Regions from separate parts of the Erwinia sp. BNK-24-b genome, predicted to be linked through region 1. Evidence: predicted binding sites of a transcription regulator. Region 1 holds the regulator's gene; each other region holds the start of a gene.
The links. Region 1 encodes PhoB, which activates phosphate uptake and scavenging genes when phosphate is short. Its sites were predicted from a motif close to CTGTCATAAAACTGNCNNAT; they were not measured.

Region 1 (6,072 bases):
AGACCTGTTTAGCGATATCGACAACCAGACGCAGCTTGGCCCACTGCTGCTCTTCCGTCAGGCTGTTGCCCTCTTCCGTCGAGGCAAAGCCGCACTGCGGGCTCAGGCAAATCTGCTCCAGGCTGACAAACTGTGCCGCCTCGTTAATGCGCTTTTTCACCGTTTCCGCCTCTTCCAGCTCACCGTTTTTCGTGGTGATCAGGCCCAGCACAACCTGCTGCTTGCCCGGCCTGATAAAGCGCAGCGGCTCAAAACCGCCAGAACGCTCATTGTCATATTCCAGGAAGAAGGCGTCGACCTTCACCGTGCCGAAAAGGATCTCCGCCACCGGCTCATAGCCGCCTTCAGAAATCCACGTTGAGCGGAAGTTGCCGCGACAAACGTGCAGGCCTACGGTCATATCTTCCGGTTTGCCTTCCAGCGCTTTGTTCAGTACCTGCGCATAAATGTTAGCCAGCTCTTCCGGATTGTCACCGCGTTCGCGTATCTGACGCTTTTGATCTTCAGAACATAAATAGGCCCAGACGGTATCGTCCAGCTGTAGATAACGGCAGCCCGCCTCATAAAAGCCTTTAATGGCCGCACGGTACGTCAGCGCCAGATCGTTAAAATACTCTTTCAGGTCCGGATAAACGTTGGCGTCAATAACCTTACGACCACCGCGAAAATGCAGCACGCTCGGGCTTGGGATGGTCATTTTTGGAATAGCGTCGCCGCTGATGCTTTTCAGGAAACGAAAATCTTCCAGCATGGGATGATTGCCAAAGCCCAGCTTGCCGGTCACCTTCACGCCGCGAGCCTTGGTCTGCACGCCGTTGAATTGAATACCCTGCTCCGCCTCATAACGCTCTACGCCTTCCAGGCCGTCGAAGAAATCAAAGTGCCACCACGCACGGCGGAATTCGCCGTCGGTGACCACTTTCAGCCCGCTGGCGCGCTGTTGCTCAACCACGTCACGGATGGCTTCATCTTCAATCTGGCGCAGCGCGGCGGCGTCGATTTCACCTGTCTGAAACTGTTCGCGAGCCTGTTTAATCGCAGCAGGACGCAGGAAACTGCCAACAACTTCGGCGCGATACTGGGCTGATTCTCTTTGCATTTTCGGTCACTCCTGGCCTGCGGACGGGCACATCATTTAACGGTAAAAGTGTTATCTCTAAACATCACCAGACTTCTGGATGTCTAAATGGCTGGAAGTAAGAATGTCATGAGAAAGATTTAACGGCAAACGAAGAAATTTCACATTACATGAAAAAAATTCATGTTGATGTGAAGAAGCCGGTATAAAACCGCTATGAGCAGGCGTAACGGAAACTGGCAAAACCGCTACGGGCGGGCCGAAGCGGATATATGCAGGATAAGGTGGATACGGACAAGAGCAGCAAACACGTACAGGATACGGCGGATTCAGCAATTATAACGGACAGAGCATAACAGCCAGCCTTACTCGCCGATCATCGCCCTGACCCTGTTGAGCTGCTCATCAGAGAGCGGCAGATAGCCCGCCTGCCGCACCAGTGCCTGACCCTGCGGCGACAGCGCATGCTGTAAGAAAGCTTTGGTCAATGGCTCAAGCGGCTGACCCGGCGCTTTATTCACATAGATATAAAGCGGGCGGGCATAGGGATAGCGTCCGCTGCGAATACTGGCGACGCCAGGCGCTATCCAGTTAACGCCGTCGGGCGAAACCAGCAGCGTTTTTACTCCCGTCAGATGCGCGCCCATGCTGGCGTAGCCGATGCCGTTCAGCGTGCTCGCTACCGCCTGAATGACGGCCGCAGATCCAGGGTATTCACCGACATCATTACGGAAATCGCCGTTGCATAATGCCTGCTGACGGAAAAAGCCCCAGGTGCCGGACGCCGAGTTACGGCCAAAACGCTGTAGCGGCCGATGCTGCCACGCCGGTTGTTTTAACTGTAAATCGCCCCAGCTATGGACGGTGAAGTCTGCGCCGCAGCGGCGGGTAACGGAAAAAATAGCGTCGAGCTGCTGAGCGTTTATCCTCTCAAGCGGATTATCCTGGTTTACCACCACCACTAAGGCATCCAGCGCCACCGGCACGGCCAGCGGCGCATAGCCATAGCGTTTTTCAAACAGCTGGCGCTCAACGGCCTGCATTGGCCGACTCATCGCGCCCAGCTGCGCTGCGCCTGCCGACAATGCCGTTGGCGCGGTAGACGAACCCGCAGCCTGAATCTGCACGTTGACGCCCGGATACTGGCGGTTAAAACTTTCTGCCCACAGCGCCATCAGATTGCCTAACGTGTCTGATCCCACGCTGCTAAGGTTGCCAGACAGCATCCCCTCGGCCGCCCCGGCTTTTACGCAACACAGCAGCATAAAAGCCAAAAGTAACTTTTTCATTAATCTTGTCCGCTCACTCAGTGAACCGCATTCTGAGTCAATTGCTCACTCACGATCAACCTTGCCGGCAGTAAGAAGCTAAAACTGGTCTCTTTACCCGGCTGGCTGGCGATCTCCAGCCGCGTATTGTGATGGCCAAGCGCGTGCTTGACGATGGCTAGCCCCAGCCCGCTGCCACCGGTCTGCCGGGAACGGGCTTTATCAACCCGGTAGAAGCGTTCGGTCAGACGAGGAATGTGCTCCGCAGCAATACCAGGCCCGTTATCCTTCACTTTAAACAGCGCACCCTGCGCCGTTTTTTGCCAGCTGATATCAATGCGCGTGCCTTCCGGCGTATGGTTAACGGCGTTGTAAACCAGATTGGAAATGGCGCTGCGCAGCTGTTCATCATTACCAAAGACCCGCAGATGCGGATCGAAAGAGAAATGAATATCGTGCCGCCCCTGGCTAAGCGTCTCCGCCTCGCGCTGTAACAGTCGCAGCATCAGCGGCACATCCACTTTTTCCTGCAAATCCAGCGCGGGTGCCGCTTCAATCCTTGAAAGCGTCAGCAGCTGTTTAACCAGCGCATCCATGCGGCGCGTTTGTTCCTGCATAGTGTGCAGCGCTTTGTCCCGCGAAGGGCCTTCCAGCACCGCATCGCTCATCATCTCCAGATAGCCCTGCAGCACGGTAAGCGGCGTGCGTAGTTCGTGGCTGACGTTGGCGAAGAAGTTACGGCGTGCGCCTTCCAGCTGATGCATTTGCGTGACGTCACGCGATACCAGCAGCCACTGGCCTTCGCTGTAGGGCATTACCCGAAATTCCAGATGGCGATGGCTGTTCAGCACCAGGGTTAAAGGGCGAGAAAAATCGCGATCGCGCAGGTAGTGAGTAAATTCCGGATAGCGCAGCAGATTTAAAATATTCTGTCCGTTATCTTCCGGCCAGCGCAGTCCCAACAGCTGCTGCGCCAGGCCGTTACACCAGAAGATGGTGCCCTCTTCCGTGGTCAGCACCACCGCATCGGGCAGGGATTCTGCGCCGCTGCGAAAACGTTTAATCAGATGCCCCAGCTCGCGACGACGACGACGGTTACGCGCCTGCATCTGATAAAGACCATAGAAGAGCGGTTCCCAGCTGCCGCGTCCCGCTGGCGGCGTGATACTGCGATCGATCCAGAGCCAGTGGGAAAGACGAAGCAGGTTAGAAAAATGCCAGCCCAGCACGGCCAGCACGGCCAGCAGCAGCAGCCACGGCAGATAGCCGGTGAGCAGACCGATAATCAGCGCTGGCAGACAGGCGAGCAGCAGCTCAAGCAGCAATCTCTTCCAGGAGAGGCGTTCCAGCACGGTGAAAACTCCAGTGGGGACGATCAGTAACGTGCGGAGAAACGGTAGCCCGTACCGCGAACGGTCTGCACCATACGATCGTGCCCGGTCAGTTCAAGCGCTTTACGCAGGCGGCGGATATGCACATCAACGGTACGATCTTCCACGTAAACGTTAGTGCCCCAGACATGATTAAGCAACTGCTCGCGGCTGTAGACGCGCTCGGGGTGGGTCATAAAGAAGTGCAGCAGCTTATATTCGGTCGGCCCCATCTCCAGTGGCTGCGTTTCTGACATCACGCGGTGCGAAGACGGGTCCAGGCTCAGGCCCTGGATCTCAATCACCTCCTCCACCGCCATTGGCGAAATCCGGCGCATCACCGCTTTAATGCGGGCAACCAGTTCCTTAGGTGAAAAAGGTTTAATAATATAGTCGTCAGCCCCCACTTCCAGGCCCCGCACGCGATCCTCTTCTTCGCCGCGCGCCGTCAGCATCATCACCGGAATATCGCGGGTCATGGCTTCGCGCTTTAAATGACGGATAAACTGAATACCGGTGCCGCCTGGCAACATCCAGTCCAGCAGGATCAGATCGGGCCACGGCTCAATTAACATGCTGATCGCGCTGTCATAATCTTCCGCTTCTATTGGCTGATAGTCGTTTTGCTCCAGAACAAAACACAACATCTCACGGATTGGGGCTTCATCTTCGACTACCAGAATGCGCTTAGCCATCATTGCTCCTGCGTTTGTGACGGGATGTCACTGGATATGCGGCGTCATTATGCGTCAGATTTATGACACTTTTATGAAAAAAGCCTCAGCCATTCATCAGTTTTATAACACTTTCAGCAGGATGGAAATGCGTAGCTGAGGTTTTTTAGCCAGGCGTTTATAATCGGCCTTTCGCTTTTGCCATCCTGAAGGGATTCTATGCGACTCATTCATACCGCCGACTGGCATCTGGGCCAGTTTTTTTATACCAAAAGCCGTGCGCCGGAGCACGAGGCTTTTCTGACGTGGCTGGTCGCGCAGGTTGAGCTGCATCAGGTTGATGCCGTTATCGTGGCCGGCGACGTTTTCGATACCGGTTCGCCGCCCAGCTATGCGCGCGAGCTGTATAACCGCTTTGTGGTCAGGCTACAGCAAACCGGCTGCCAGCTGATTATTCTGGCGGGCAATCACGACTCGGTAGCCATGCTGAATGAATCCCGCGAGCTGCTGGCCTGCCTGAATACGCGCGTGATTGCCGCCGCCAGCGAAGATCCTGCCGACCAGGTGTTGGTACTGAATCGTCGCGACGGCCAGCCGGGCGCGCTGCTTTGCGCCATTCCTTTTTTACGCCCGCGCGATATCACGCTCAGCAAAGCGGGACAGTCGGGACGAGAGAAGCAGCAGACGCTGCTGGAAGCGATCACCCACCACTATCAGCGCAGCTACGCAGCCGCAACAGAAATGCGTGCGAAACTGAACGGCACGCTGCCCATCGTGGCGACCGGCCATTTGACCACCGTCGGCGTGACTAAAAGCGATGCGGTGCGCGACATCTACATCGGCACGCTGGACGCTTTTCCCGCCCAGGCTTTTCCGCCAGCGGACTATATCGCGCTCGGTCATATTCATCGTGCGCAGCGCATTGCCGATACGGACCATATCCGCTACAGCGGCTCCCCCATTCCGCTCAGCTTTGACGAGCTGGGCCGTGAAAAAAGCGTTTTCATGGTCGATTTTGCCGACGGTCAGCTTAGCCAGGTCAGGCCGCTGGCGGTGCCGCTCTTTCAGCCGATGCAGATGATTAAAGGCTCGCTGGCGGAGATTGAACGGCAGCTGGCAGCGATTCAGCCGCCGGAAACGGGCCAGAAGGTGTGGCTGGATATCGAAATCGTTTCGCAGACCTGGCTAAACGACCTACAGCGCCATATTCAGGAGCTGACTGAAAAACTGCCGGTCGAAGTTGTGCTGCTGCGCCGCAGCCGCGAACAGCGCGACAGCATCATTAACCGGCAGAATAACGAGACCCTGAGCGAGCTGAGCGTGGAGGAAGTGTTTCAACGCCGCCTGGCTTCAGAAGAAGAAGATCCGCAGCGCATTGCGCGCGCTACGCTGCTGTTCAGCCAGACGCTGGCCGAGATTGATGAGGAGCAGCCATGAAAATCCTGACGCTACGGTTTAAAAACCTCAACTCGCTAAAAGGTGAATGGAAAATTGATTTCACCGCCGAGCCTTTCGCCAGCAACGGCCTCTTTGCCATTACCGGGCCAACCGGCGCGGGTAAAACCACGCTGCTGGACGCTATCTGCCTGGCGCTCTATCACGAAACGTCGCGGCTGGGGAAGCTGTCGCAGACGCAAAACGATTTAATGACGCGCGATACTTCCGAATGCCTGGCTGAAGTC
Region 2 (6,072 bases), 1.8 Mb from region 1:
CTCGCGAACGAACTGCCCGCAGGGCGAGCAAAGCGAGTCTATCCCTTCCTCACCGCCATATTTAAAGAAGAGCCTGAACTCACGTTCAGGCTTTTTTTATGCATGTTCCTCACGAGGAAGGGTGAGTAAAGCGATTCTATCCCTTCCTCACCGTCATATTTCAAAGATAGCCCAGATTTACGTTCAGACTGAGGGCGTTAACAGACTCTTAAACGTCAGGTCGCGTTCAGCCCGGCGAACAGCTGCAGAGGTCAACCGGAACACGGACACGCCGTGAATCCATCCATGGAGGCTCGTTTGGCGCGTCCATGCGCCAAAACGGTCCGCTTATCCGGTTGGCCTCCGCTGCCAGAAAGCACTGTGTTGCTGTAAAAATGCCGGAAAGCACGAGCTGAGTAAGTTTGTTAACAGTCTGAGCCTGAACTCACGTTCAGGCTTTTTTTATGCATATTCCCCACGAGGAAGGGTGAGTAAAGCAAGTCTATCCCTTCCTCACCGTCATATTTCAAAGATAGCCCGAATTCACGTTCAGACTGAGAGCGTTAACAGACTCTTAAACGTCAGGTCGCGTTCAGCCCGGTGAACAGCAGCAGAGGTCAACCGGAACACGGACACGCCGTGAATCCATCCATGGAGGCTCGTTTGGCGCGTCCATGCGCCAAAACGGTCCGCTTATCCGGTTGGCCTCCGCTGCCAGAAAGCTACGGTGTTGCTGTTAAAATGCCGGAAAGCACGAGCTGAGTAAGTTTGTTAACAGTCTGAGCCTGAACTCGCGTTCAGGCTTTTTTCCTTCCGCTTATTTAATTTCCATCGCCGCCTTCATGGTATAAAACAGATCCGTCTGATCCGTTAATCCCACGACGTTCGCTGCATGCGGGCCATAAGCCGCAATACGCAGCTGCGTGCCGGTGTGTCCCTGCGATTCCTCTTCCGAGTTGCCGTAGCTGATAGTCATCAGCCCGCCCTCTTTCGTTTGCAACGTTTGCGTCAGGCCAGGCGCTTTGCTGTCGTTGGCGATAATCTGGCTGGAGTGCGCATGGTCGGCGGTAACGATGACCAGGGTATTGCCATCTTTATGCGCAAACGCCAGCGCTTTCTGGACGGCTTCATCCAGATCGACCGTTTCGCCAATCTGGCCGCATGGATTCGCTACGTGATCCTGTTTATCAATCGACGCGCCTTCCACCTGCAAAAAGAAACCGTTCTGGTTTTTGCTTAATAGCTGGATAGCTTTATCGGTCATCTGGGCCAGCGTTGGCGTAGAAGCCTGACGCTCGCCGTTAACTTCGCAGCTGACCGGTTTGCCCTCAAGGTTACCGTGATAGGTCGCTTTTGGCCCTTTCCAGCGCACCGGCATATTACCGTCGGCAAACAAACCAAGTACCGGCTTATCCTGTGAAGCCTCCGTTAGCGCATTCATCCCTTCAAGATTACTTACCAGCTGATAACCGCGAATTTTAGCCTGTTCGTTTAGTGGTTTACCCTGCCATTCGCCTGCTTTGGCCGTTTCAGCAAAGGTTTTGCCACCGCCGCCCAAGGTTACGTCAACGCGGGCGTTTAACAGCTGCTCGGCAATGGATCCTTTGCCGCCTTTTTCCAGCGCGTTGCCCGCGCAGGTTTCGCTGGTTTTTTCCGGGCCGTAACACTTACGGGAGGTCACGTGCGCAATCTGCGCTGCTGGCGTAGCATCTTCCAGTTCTGCGGTAGAGACGTTGCCGGTCGCTTTTCCTGCGGCCTTTGCGATCTCCATGATCGTCTGGTGATCTTTGCCGTTTACGTCCACGCCAATCGCGCCGTTATAGGATTTTACACCGGTGCTCCATGCGGTGGCCGATGCCGCAGAATCGGTGACGTAATCCGGCTTATGCGTCTTTTTATCCAGCGAATAATGCGTGTACTGACCGGTCAACGGCAGCGCGTCGATCCCTTTAAAAAAACCGCCCGCACCCTCAGCATAGTTACGCGCGGCAGTGATTTCGGAATCGCCCATACCGTCGCCAATCAGCAGGATGACATTTTTTGCTTTGTTGCTGTTTAGCGAAGCTTTTAGCGCTTCTGTCTGATCTTGCTGCAACCGGCGAGCGCCGCCGGGCTGTGTGATGTCGCCCTGCGCGGCGCGATTATAATCTGCGGCCTGCGCGCAAAGCGCGGTTGATAACAGCGTGGCGGCAAAGGAAAAAGTAAACAGGCTTTTCTTCATTGCATAACTCCATGAGCAAACGTTGCTAAAAATTTCAGGAGCTTAGTCTGCGATACAACCATGACGATTTTGTGTCAGGAAAGTGTCATAAGGGTGACAGGCTTCGGCTGCGCCAGCAGAAAGGCAGCGCATGCTGTTCACCGCTTAACCTGCCAGAATAAAAAGGAAAAAATCTTCTTGACCCTTAACGCCGGACTCCCTATAGTAGCGCCCCGTCGCCCGAGAGGGTGATGGATAAAAATTTGGTGAGGTGTCCGAGTGGCTGAAGGAGCACGCCTGGAAAGTGTGTATACGGCAACGTATCAAGGGTTCGAATCCCTTCCTCACCGCCATATTTAAAGAAGAGCCTGAACTCACGTTCAGGCTTTTTTTATGCATATTCCCCACGAGGAAGGGTGAGAGGCCTTGACCGGGTTCGACAACTGACTTTAGTCAGTTGGACAGTTCGGGCGCTTGCGAACGAACTGCCCGCAGGGCGAGCAAAGCGAGTCTATCCCTTCCTCACCGCCATATTTAAAGAAGAGCCTGAACTCACGTTCAGGCTTTTTTTATGCATGTTCCCCACGAGGAAGGGTGAGAAGCCTTGACCGGGTTCGACAACTGACTTTAGTCAGTTGGACAGTTCGGGCGCTCGCGAACGAACTGCCCGCGGGGCGAGCAAAGCGAGTCTATCCCTTCCTCACCGCCATATTTAAAGAAGAGCCTGAACTCACGTTCAGGCTTTTTTATGCATATTCCCCACGAGGAAGGGTGAGAAGCCTTGACCGGGTTCGACAACTGACTTTAGTCAGTTGGGACTGAGGGCGTTAACAGACTCTTAAACGTCAGGTCGCGTTCAGCCCGGAGAACAGCAGCAGAGGTCAACCGGAACACGGACACGCCGTGAATCCATCCATGGAGGCTCGTTTGGCGCGTCCATGCGCCAAAACGGTCCGCTTATCCGGTTGGCCTCCGCTGCCAGAAAGCTACGGTGTTGCTGTTAAAATGCCGGAAAGCACGAGCTGAGTAAGTTTGTTAACAGTCTGAGCCTGAACTCACGTTCAGGCTTTTTTTATGCATGTTCCCCACAAGGAAGGGTGAGAAGCCTTGACCGGGTTCGACAGGCAGCTTTATGCCTTACTGAAGGTCACATCGACCTTAGTCGCATCGGTATGGCGCATAGGGTTATTCCCCTGGCCGAGCTGGTCGTCGTTTGGATGAATATAGGTGTCACCGGTTCCCAGCTGATTTTCCATATATTCTCCGCCAGCTTTCATGGTATCGGTTGAACCGTCATACCAGCCTGCAATAGTCTTGTCTCCGGCTGAGTCGGTTGAAACGATATTGTCTGGCGCGCCGTCAGCAATGCTTTTGTTATCACCGATATTAAATCCGTTATGGTCGGTAGCGCTGATAGCCGCGTTTCGCCCGTCGATATCGCTGGTATTAATGAAGCCGTTATAAAATTCCAGGCGACTGGCACTGTCCTGAAACTTCCCATCCGCATCAGCCTGCTTAATCACGCCCGTGAAGTCGTTTTGATAATTCATGGTGCCCTTCTCGCCCGGCTTCAGCGTCATGGAGGCCACCTGCTTATTATCCTTATCAAACATGCCAAGGGTTATATCGTGATCCTCGGCGTTAGTAATATCAAAAGAGCGTGGCCCGCTGCCTGTAACCTGATCGGAAGCCGCTGTTGCGCTGGCTGAAGAGGCAGAAGCGGTGCTTTCCGCCGATGTGGCAGCCGTTTTCGTGTTTCCGGCCGTCGCTGCATCAGCATCCGCTGCGCCTGTTGCTGCTGCGGCTTCCGGCTGAGCAGAAGCGGTGGCATCCTGGTAAGAAGGCGGGTTAGCCGTCGCCGCCTGGTAAGATGGCGGACTGGCCGTCGCTTCCTGATAAGAAGGCAACGCTTCGTCAGTATTCCCGGCAGAGGCTTCGCCACCGCTGCCGGTTGCTAACGAGCCAGAAGCGTTGATATCGCTATCAGTTGCCGGCAAAGCGGAACCATTGGTATTGCTGCTGGTTGCCGGCGAGCCGGAACCGTTGCCGCTGGTAGTCGATGGCGAACCGGAACCTTTAGTATCGCTGTCGCTGCCGCCGTTGAACTGCTGTAGCATCTGCATAATTATCTTTAGCACTTCGTTCAGCAACTGCGTGGTCTGCTGATTAAGCTCGCTGCCGGAACTCTGTGCGTTAGTCGCGTCCCCGCTATTCTGGACGGCATTACTTTTCTGCGACAGATCGCCAAAATTCAGGCTGCTGCTGCCCGGCTGAGCCATGCCGAAATTTATGCCGCCACCGCCAGACTGCTTCGCTACGCTTTGATTATTGAACGCATCTGCGTTTTTAGTATCCGTGCTGAACATATTATCAAACGGCTGGGGCTGGGTAATGCCACCTGCTGGATTAAGCCTGTCGACTGACATAAACGATTCCACCTGAGAGTGAGGGTTTGGATCTGAGTGAATCGATATCGCCTCTGGTTCCTGTACTGGCAGCTTCAGGGCAATTTTTTTCGCACTCTTCCCCTCTTATCAGCCGCCGTTGACAAAATTTTCGCGAAAAAAAACCCGAACTCAGGTTCGGGCTTCAGGGGATTAGCAGAATTATGGCTCAGGAAGCTTATATCTTTCCGCCATCCCCGCCAGCACAGGCCACTTATAGCCTGTGATGCTTTGTTTCGAATATCGTGTTACTTCAATCGGCAGACGCTGCCCTTCAGGCTCAGGCTATTTTAAAGATAGCAATAGTGCGAATAAGCTGAGCGGCCTGGTCTTCCAGCGAAGCTGCTGCGGTGGCGGCTTCTTCCACTAGCGCGGCGTTCTGCTGGGTTACTTCATCCATCTGGCTGACTGCCGTACTTACGTGCTCAATACCGTTTACCTGTTCGCCAGAGGCGGAGAAGATTTCGGCCATAATCTGCGAAACGTTACCGATAGAAGCAACAATGTCATCCATCGTTTTTCCGGCGTTAGCCACCAGCTCGCTGCCTTCCGTAATACGCAGGCTTGAGGTTTCAATCAGTGCTTTAATCTCTTTAGCCGCCACCGCGCTGCGCTGCGCCAGCGCACGGACTTCGGATGCCACCACGGCAAAGCCTCTTCCCTGCTCACCGGCGCGTGCTGCTTCAACAGCGGCGTTAAGCGCCAGGATATTCGTCTGGAAAGCGATGCTTTCTATCGTGCTGATAATGTCGGCCACGCTTTTGGAACTGTCATAGATGGCAGACATGGTCGAGACCACTTTGCCAACCACCGCTCCGCCATGCTCCGCCACGCGTGACGCATCGGAGGCAAGGCCGCTGGCGTGCTGCGCGTTAGAGGAGTTCTGACGCACCGTTGCGGTCAGCTGCTCCATGCTGGCAGAGGTTTCTTCAAGCGATGCAGCCTGTTCTTCCGTACGGCTGGAGAGATCGGTGTTTCCAGAGGCCACCTCTTTCGCTGCGCTGTCAATAGAAGCGGCGGCATCCTGGATTTCAGAAACCACTTTCTTCAACTGCGTCTGCATAACGGCAAAATTTTCAATCAGCACGCCGGTTTCATCTTTTGAACGAGCCACCAACACCGTTGACAAGTCGCCGGCTGCAATAGCGCGAGCGGCGTTTACCGCCTGATGCAGAGGCACGGTAATGGAACGGGCCAGCAGATAGCCAAGCGTAGAGGCAACAATCAGTCCAGCCAGCGCGCCAAACAGCAGGGTCAGCCTGGTCTGCGCTTCGGTAGAATCCACGGTGGCCTGGCGTTTAACCAGTAAACCCTGCTCATCCCCCGCCAGCTCGTTGATGATTTGACGCATAGCGTCCATCTGCGTTTTGCCTGTGTTGGCCTGGAAAGCGGCCTGGAAAGCCTCCCCGGACAGCGTGCCGGCATTCAGGGCACGGCGCCTTTCAATCA
Region 3 (6,072 bases), 1.4 Mb from region 1:
TGCATTCCGGCACGCTGCCCAACAGCTGTAAACATTCTACCAGACGGCGCGGCAACACTTTTGCCAGCGTGTTTTTCAGGCTTTGATTAGGATGGGCTTCGCGTTCTTCACTGATAAAAGCATCAAGGTCGCGTTCAGGTGAAAGATTGACCGTCACGAACTCGCCCGGCTGCCAATAGCTGGAAAGCTGTAATACCGCGGGACCGGAGAGGCCGCGATGGGTAAATAACAAGGCTTCTTTAAATACCGTCCCGTCTTCCGCAGTCATTACGGAAGGCACCGCCACGCCGGAAAGCATTTGCAGCTGCTCAAGCAGCGGCTTATGCAGCGTAAAAGGCACCAGGCCCGCGCGCGTTGGAAAAACCTTCAGGCCAAACTGTTCGGCAAGTTTGTAACCAAAGGGTGACGCGCCCAAACCGGGCATAGAAAGACCGCCGGAAGCGATGACCAGCTTTTCCGCCTGTACCACGCTGCCGTTCAGCTCCAGCGTGTAATGTTCTTCGCGCGTTACCTTTACTACTTCGCTACGCAGTCTTAACGTCACCTGACCTGCTTCGCACTCTTTAAGCAGTAGATCCACAATTTGCTGAGCGGAATCGTCGCAAAATAGCTGGCCCAGCGTCTTTTCGTGCCAGGCGATATCGTGCCGATTCACCAGATCGATAAAATCCCACTGCGTATAGCGTGCCAGCGCAGACTTACAGAAATGGGGATTTTGCGACAGATAAGCCGCAGGCTCGGTATAAAGGTTAGTAAAATTGCAGCGGCCGCCGCCCGACATCAATATTTTGCGTCCCGCTTTTTTGCCGTTATCCAGCACCAGCACGCGTTTGCCGCGCTGCCCTGCCTGTGCGGCACAGAACAGGCCAGCCGCACCTGCGCCAATAACGATAACGTCAAACTTTTCCACAATCCGCTCCGACCTGCTGCGCAAAAAACGGTGATTGTAATGAGATGGGTCGCTTATCGCCAGCGTCATAAAAGCGTCATCTTAGCCCATAGCGGTAAACGTATGATTTTCATACAACTCAGGACCATTATTTGCTTCTGTTAACGTATTAATGTCAAAAAAAGTCTATATTTCACTTTCCCCAGGCGCGGTTTCTCGCTGATAATGCGCCGCGTTCATGTCCTCCAAAATGGCGTAACGCTTATGCTACATCTGTTTGCTGGTCTTGATTACCATACCGGCCTGTTACTCGTCCTTGCCCTGCTTTTTGTTTTGTTTTACGAAGCTATCAACGGCTTCCACGACACGGCAAATGCGGTGGCTACTGTAATTTATACGCGAGCTATGCGATCGCAACTGGCGGTAGTGATGGCCGGCGTATTTAACTTCTTTGGCGTACTGCTGGGCGGGCTAAGCGTTGCTTACGCTATCGTTCATCTGCTACCCACCGATTTACTGCTTAATGTAGGATCGGCTCACGGACTGGCCATGGTCTTTTCCATGCTGCTGGCTGCTATCATCTGGAATCTGGGCACCTGGTATTTTGGCCTGCCTGCCTCCAGCTCTCATACCCTCATCGGGGCCATCATCGGCATTGGCCTGACCAACGCGCTGCTTACCGGCACTTCGGTAGTGGACGCGCTGAATATCCCGAAAATGATCGGCATCTTTATGTCGCTGGTTATCTCGCCGATTGTCGGCCTGGTACTGGCCGGTAGCCTGGTGTTTATTCTGCGTCGCTACTGGAGCGGCAGTAAGAAACGCCGCCGTATTCATATGACGCCAGCGGAACGCGAGAAGATCGACGGCAAGAAAAAGCCGCCGTTCTGGACGCGCACCGCGCTGATCGTCTCGGCTATCGGCGTGAGCTATTCTCACGGTGCTAACGACGGACAGAAAGGCATTGGCCTGATCATGCTGGTGCTGATTGGCGTGGCGCCGGCGGGCTTTGTGGTCAATATGAATTCGTCGGGCTATGACATTACGCGTACCCGCGATGCGGTAAACCATCTGGAACAGTATTATCAGCAGCATGCTGATTCGCTGACCCAGATTGTGCAGATGGCTCCGCCTGTTGTACCCGCACCGCAGGAAAATCCGGGCGCTCCGCATGAGTTTCACTGCGATGCCGCCCGCGCGATGCCGGCTATTCAACGTGCTCAAGGCCTGCTGAGTAATCTGCAAAGCTACGACGCGTTAAACGTTGAGCAACGCAGCCAGCTGCGTCGTCTGCTGATGTGTGTCTCTGATACCGCCGATAAAACGGCTAAGTTACAGAGCACCACTGCCGAAGACCGCCGTTTTCTTGGCAAGCTGAAAGACGATATGCTGAATACCGTTGAGTACGCCCCTGTGTGGATTATCGTTGCCGTAGCGCTTGCGCTGTCGCTGGGTACGATGGTTGGCTGGCGCCGTGTCGCCACCACTATCGGTGAAAAAATCGGTAAGAAAGGCATGACCTATGCGCAGGGAATGGCTGCACAGATGACCGCTGCCGTTTCTATCGGCGTGGCCAGCTATACCGGCATGCCCGTTTCAACGACCCACGTTCTCTCCTCTTCCGTGGCCGGCACCATGCTGGTCGACGGCGGCGGCGTTCAGGGTAAGACGATTAAAAATATCCTGTTAGCCTGGGTATTTACGTTACCTGTATCGATCGTGCTGTCGGGCTGCCTTTACTGGTTAGCGCTGAAGCTGGTTCCCTGATTCATCAGCAGGAACAACAAGGCGGGGAATTTTCCCCGCCTTTTTTTATGCCTTAACGCCAGTAGCCCAGACCGTTTTATGCCTGATAAATAGCCCGGACAGGCTCTTCAATGCCAGATAAATAGCCCAATAAGGCTGATAAAGACCAGACCGCACAGCGCGCTGGTCAGGATAAACTGCCCGCGAACCCGCTCGCAGCGGCGGATAAACTCTTCGTCGTGATGATCGCGATAGCGTTGTAGCCAGATATAGCGCACCAGCCGCACCTGTTTACCCGGCTGGCCATGAGAAGTAAAAAACCCGGCCCCATCAACATACTGATAAAGCAAAGGATCGCAGCCTCGCAGCACCACCAGCAGCGCGCGCAAAGAAGAGAAGTAACGCGCCATATTAACCAGACAAACCACACAAAGAGCCCAAAAAAGTGCGATGGTGCTAATCATGATCTCCTCCACGGCGATGCTTTATCCGCAGCCACGACAATCAACGCTGCTCGTTTTCGCTTCGCCCACCCTAAGTTTGAATTGTTGTAACAGCAGCGTAGCTGTTCTGTATTTTTATTGTCTTCTTCAGTTTAGGAGATGAGATGAAATTTTTGCCAGCGCTGTTTGCGACCAGAATAAAAAAGAGAGGAAATTCCTTTTGATCCCGCTCGCAAACAGAAAGGGCAAACCGGGATTTGTTAACAATTAACGCTATACTTAAGAGATAAAAAATGCGCGGTTCCAGGCGCTCAGAACCCTGCCACATCGCACTAATTCAATGTGTTATGATGCCAGACCGCCTGCATATATGCGGCCGTACCGAACAAGGAGAGCGTTATGTCTTACAAACACATTCTGATTGCTGTCGATCTTTCGCCAGAAAGTAAACTGCTGGTCGCGAAAGCGGTTTCGATGGCTCGTCCTTACGATGCCAAAGTTTCGCTGATCCATGTGGATGTTAATTATTCGGATCTCTACACCGGTTTGATTGATGTAAACCTGGGCGATATGCAGAAGCGTATTTCCGAAGAAACCCACACCGCGCTGGCGGATATCTCCAACAGCGCAGGCTACCCTATTTCAGAAACGCTCAGCGGCAGCGGCGATCTGGGCCAGGTGCTGGTTGATGCCATCAAGCGCTATGATGTTGATTTAGTGGTATGCGGCCATCATCAGGATTTCTGGAGCAAGCTGATGTCTTCCGCGCGCCAGCTGATCAACACCGTGCATATCGATATGCTGATTGTGCCGCTGCGTGATGAAGAAGAAAGCTGATTTTAGCGGCGTGTGGCAATAAAAAAAGCCGCTTTAGTCTGAACAAAGCGGCTTTTGTTGGTTTGTACCCCGTGGCTAAAGTGCTGCGTCAGCCAGCGGGGGATAAATATCGAAGCGATGGCTTTTGGTTACCACCGCAGACTGTGTGGCTACCCCAGCTAACGGTGGCGCGTAGTCGGGGCGTTTTACCACTACCCGCTTTTTCGCCAGTCGTCTTGCAGGTTCCAGTAGCCCGTCGGCATCATTATCCGCACCCACCAGCGTCTGAAAGACACGCATCTCTTTTTTAACCAGCGCGCTTTTTTGCTTATGTGGGTACATGGGATCCAGATAGACCACGTCAGGCTTTTCACTGCTTGCCGCCAGCGCTTCCAGACTGGAAGCATGCACCAGCGTTAAACGTTCCTGCAGCCAGCCGCCGATTTCGGCATTGCGGTAGCCGCGTTGCAGACCGTCGTCCAGCAGCGCCGCAACGACAGGATGCCGCTCCAGCATCTGTACGCGACAGCCGAGCGAGGCCAGCACAAAGGCGTCTCGTCCCAGCCCTGCCGTCGCGTCGGTCACTACCGGCAGATAGCTTCCCTTAATGCCTACCGCTTTTGCTACCGCTTCGCCACGTCCACCGCCAAAGCGGCGGCGGTGCGCCATGGCACCCTCAACAAAATCGACAAAGATGCCGCCCAGCTTTGGCTCATCACGCTTGCGCAGCTCCAGATGGGTTGCGGTCAGCGCCAGCGCCATCGTGGCCTGCTCGTCGTGCTCCAGCTGCCAGCGATCGGCTAAAACGGATAAGGCGCCGTCTCCGGCGCCCGTTTCGTCAATCAGGCAAATCTTCACTCGGCGATGCCATAATGGGCCAGCATCGCGTCCAGCTGCGGCTCGCGGCCACGGAAGCGTTTAAACAGCTCCATCGGCTCTTCAGAACCGCCACGCGTCAGGATATTGTCCAGGAAAGACTGGCCCGTTTCGCGATTAAAAATACCCTCTTCTTCAAAACGCGAATAGGCATCGGCCGCCAGCACGTCCGCCCACAGATAGCTGTAGTAACCTGCTGCATAGCCGCCTGCGAAGATGTGGCTGAAGGCATGTGGGAAGCGGCCCCAGGCCGGGCTTGGCACCACGGCCACCAGCTTCTTGATCTCTTTCAGCATCTCCAGAATCTGCGCGCCTTTGGCCGGATCGAACTCGGCGTGCAGGCGGAAGTCAAACAGGCCAAACTCCAGCTGACGCAGAATAAACAGCGCCGCCTGGTAGTTTTTCGCCGCCAGCATTTTGTCCAGCAGCGCCTGAGGCAGCGGCTCGCCGGTTTCGTAATGGCCGGAAATAAAGGCCAGCGCTTCCGGCTCCCAGCACCAGTTTTCCATAAACTGGCTTGGCAGCTCGACGGCATCCCACGGCACGCCGCTGATGCCGGACACGCCCGGCGTTTCAATGCGGGTCAGCATGTGATGCAGGCCGTGCCCGAATTCATGGAACAGCGTGGTAACTTCATCGTGCGTAAACAGCGCAGGCTTGCCGTTGAGCGGACGGTTGAAGTTACAGGTCAGGTAGGCGACCGGTTTTTGCAAAGAGCCGTCCGCAAGACGCATCTGGCCGACGCAGTCATCCATCCAGGCACCGCCGCGTTTGTTTTCACGCGCGTACAGATCCAGATAGAAGCTGCCGCGCAGCTCGCCGCTCTCGTCAAACAGGTCGAAGAAGCGCACGTCCGGATGGTAAACATCAACGTCTTTGCGCTCTTTTGCGGTAATGCCGTAAATACGCTTAACAACCTCGAACAGACCGTTAACCGCACGCTCTTCCGGGAAGTAAGGGCGCAGCTGCTCATCGCTGATGGCATAAAGATGCTGCTTCTGTTTTTCGCCGTAGTAAGTGAGATCCCACGGATTCAGCTCGTCAATGCCGTGCTCTTTTTTAGCAAAGGCACGCAGCTGCTCCAGCTCTTTTTCAGCCTGAGGACGCGCACGCTTCGCCAGATCGGTCAGGAAATCGGTCACCTGCGCCGGATTTTCGGCCATTTTGGTCGCCAGCGACTTTTCAGCATAGGAGGAGAAGCCCAGCAGCTGCGCCAGCTCGTGACGTAGTGCCAGCTCTTCGGCCATCACTTCGCTGTTGTCCCATTTCCCGGCGTTCGGGCCCTGATCGGAAGCGCGGGTA

Region 2: phoA (alkaline phosphatase) is a predicted target of PhoB. The motif match lies at 2,272-2,291, and genes of this name have one in related genera.
Region 3: pitA (inorganic phosphate transporter PitA) is a predicted target of PhoB. The motif match lies at 973-992, and genes of this name have one in related genera.

The regions. Positions count from the first base shown of each region.
Region 1 covers NZ_CP179901.1:3,529,975-3,536,046, forward strand. The annotation lists gene ACMGGR_RS16190 (cobalamin-independent methionine synthase II family protein) at 1-1,099, opposite strand, end outside; gene ACMGGR_RS16195 (PstS family phosphate ABC transporter substrate-binding protein) at 1,444-2,367, opposite strand; gene phoR (phosphate regulon sensor histidine kinase PhoR) at 2,385-3,698, opposite strand; gene phoB (phosphate response regulator transcription factor PhoB) at 3,722-4,411, opposite strand; gene sbcD (exonuclease subunit SbcD) at 4,610-5,827, shown strand; gene ACMGGR_RS16215 (SbcC/MukB-like Walker B domain-containing protein) at 5,824-6,072, shown strand, end outside.
Region 2 covers NZ_CP179901.1:1,734,826-1,740,897, reverse strand. The annotation lists gene phoA (alkaline phosphatase) at 797-2,200, opposite strand; tRNA gene ACMGGR_RS07705 (tRNA-Ser) at 2,445-2,532, shown strand; gene ACMGGR_RS07700 (hypothetical protein) at 3,310-4,605, opposite strand; gene ACMGGR_RS07695 (methyl-accepting chemotaxis protein) at 4,904-6,072, opposite strand, start outside.
Region 3 covers NZ_CP179901.1:111,572-117,643, reverse strand. The annotation lists gene ACMGGR_RS00555 (NAD(P)/FAD-dependent oxidoreductase) at 1-910, opposite strand, end outside; gene pitA (inorganic phosphate transporter PitA) at 1,154-2,656, shown strand; gene uspB (universal stress protein UspB) at 2,764-3,099, opposite strand; gene uspA (universal stress protein UspA) at 3,478-3,915, shown strand; gene rsmJ (16S rRNA (guanine(1516)-N(2))-methyltransferase RsmJ) at 3,991-4,752, opposite strand; gene prlC (oligopeptidase A) at 4,749-6,072, opposite strand, start outside.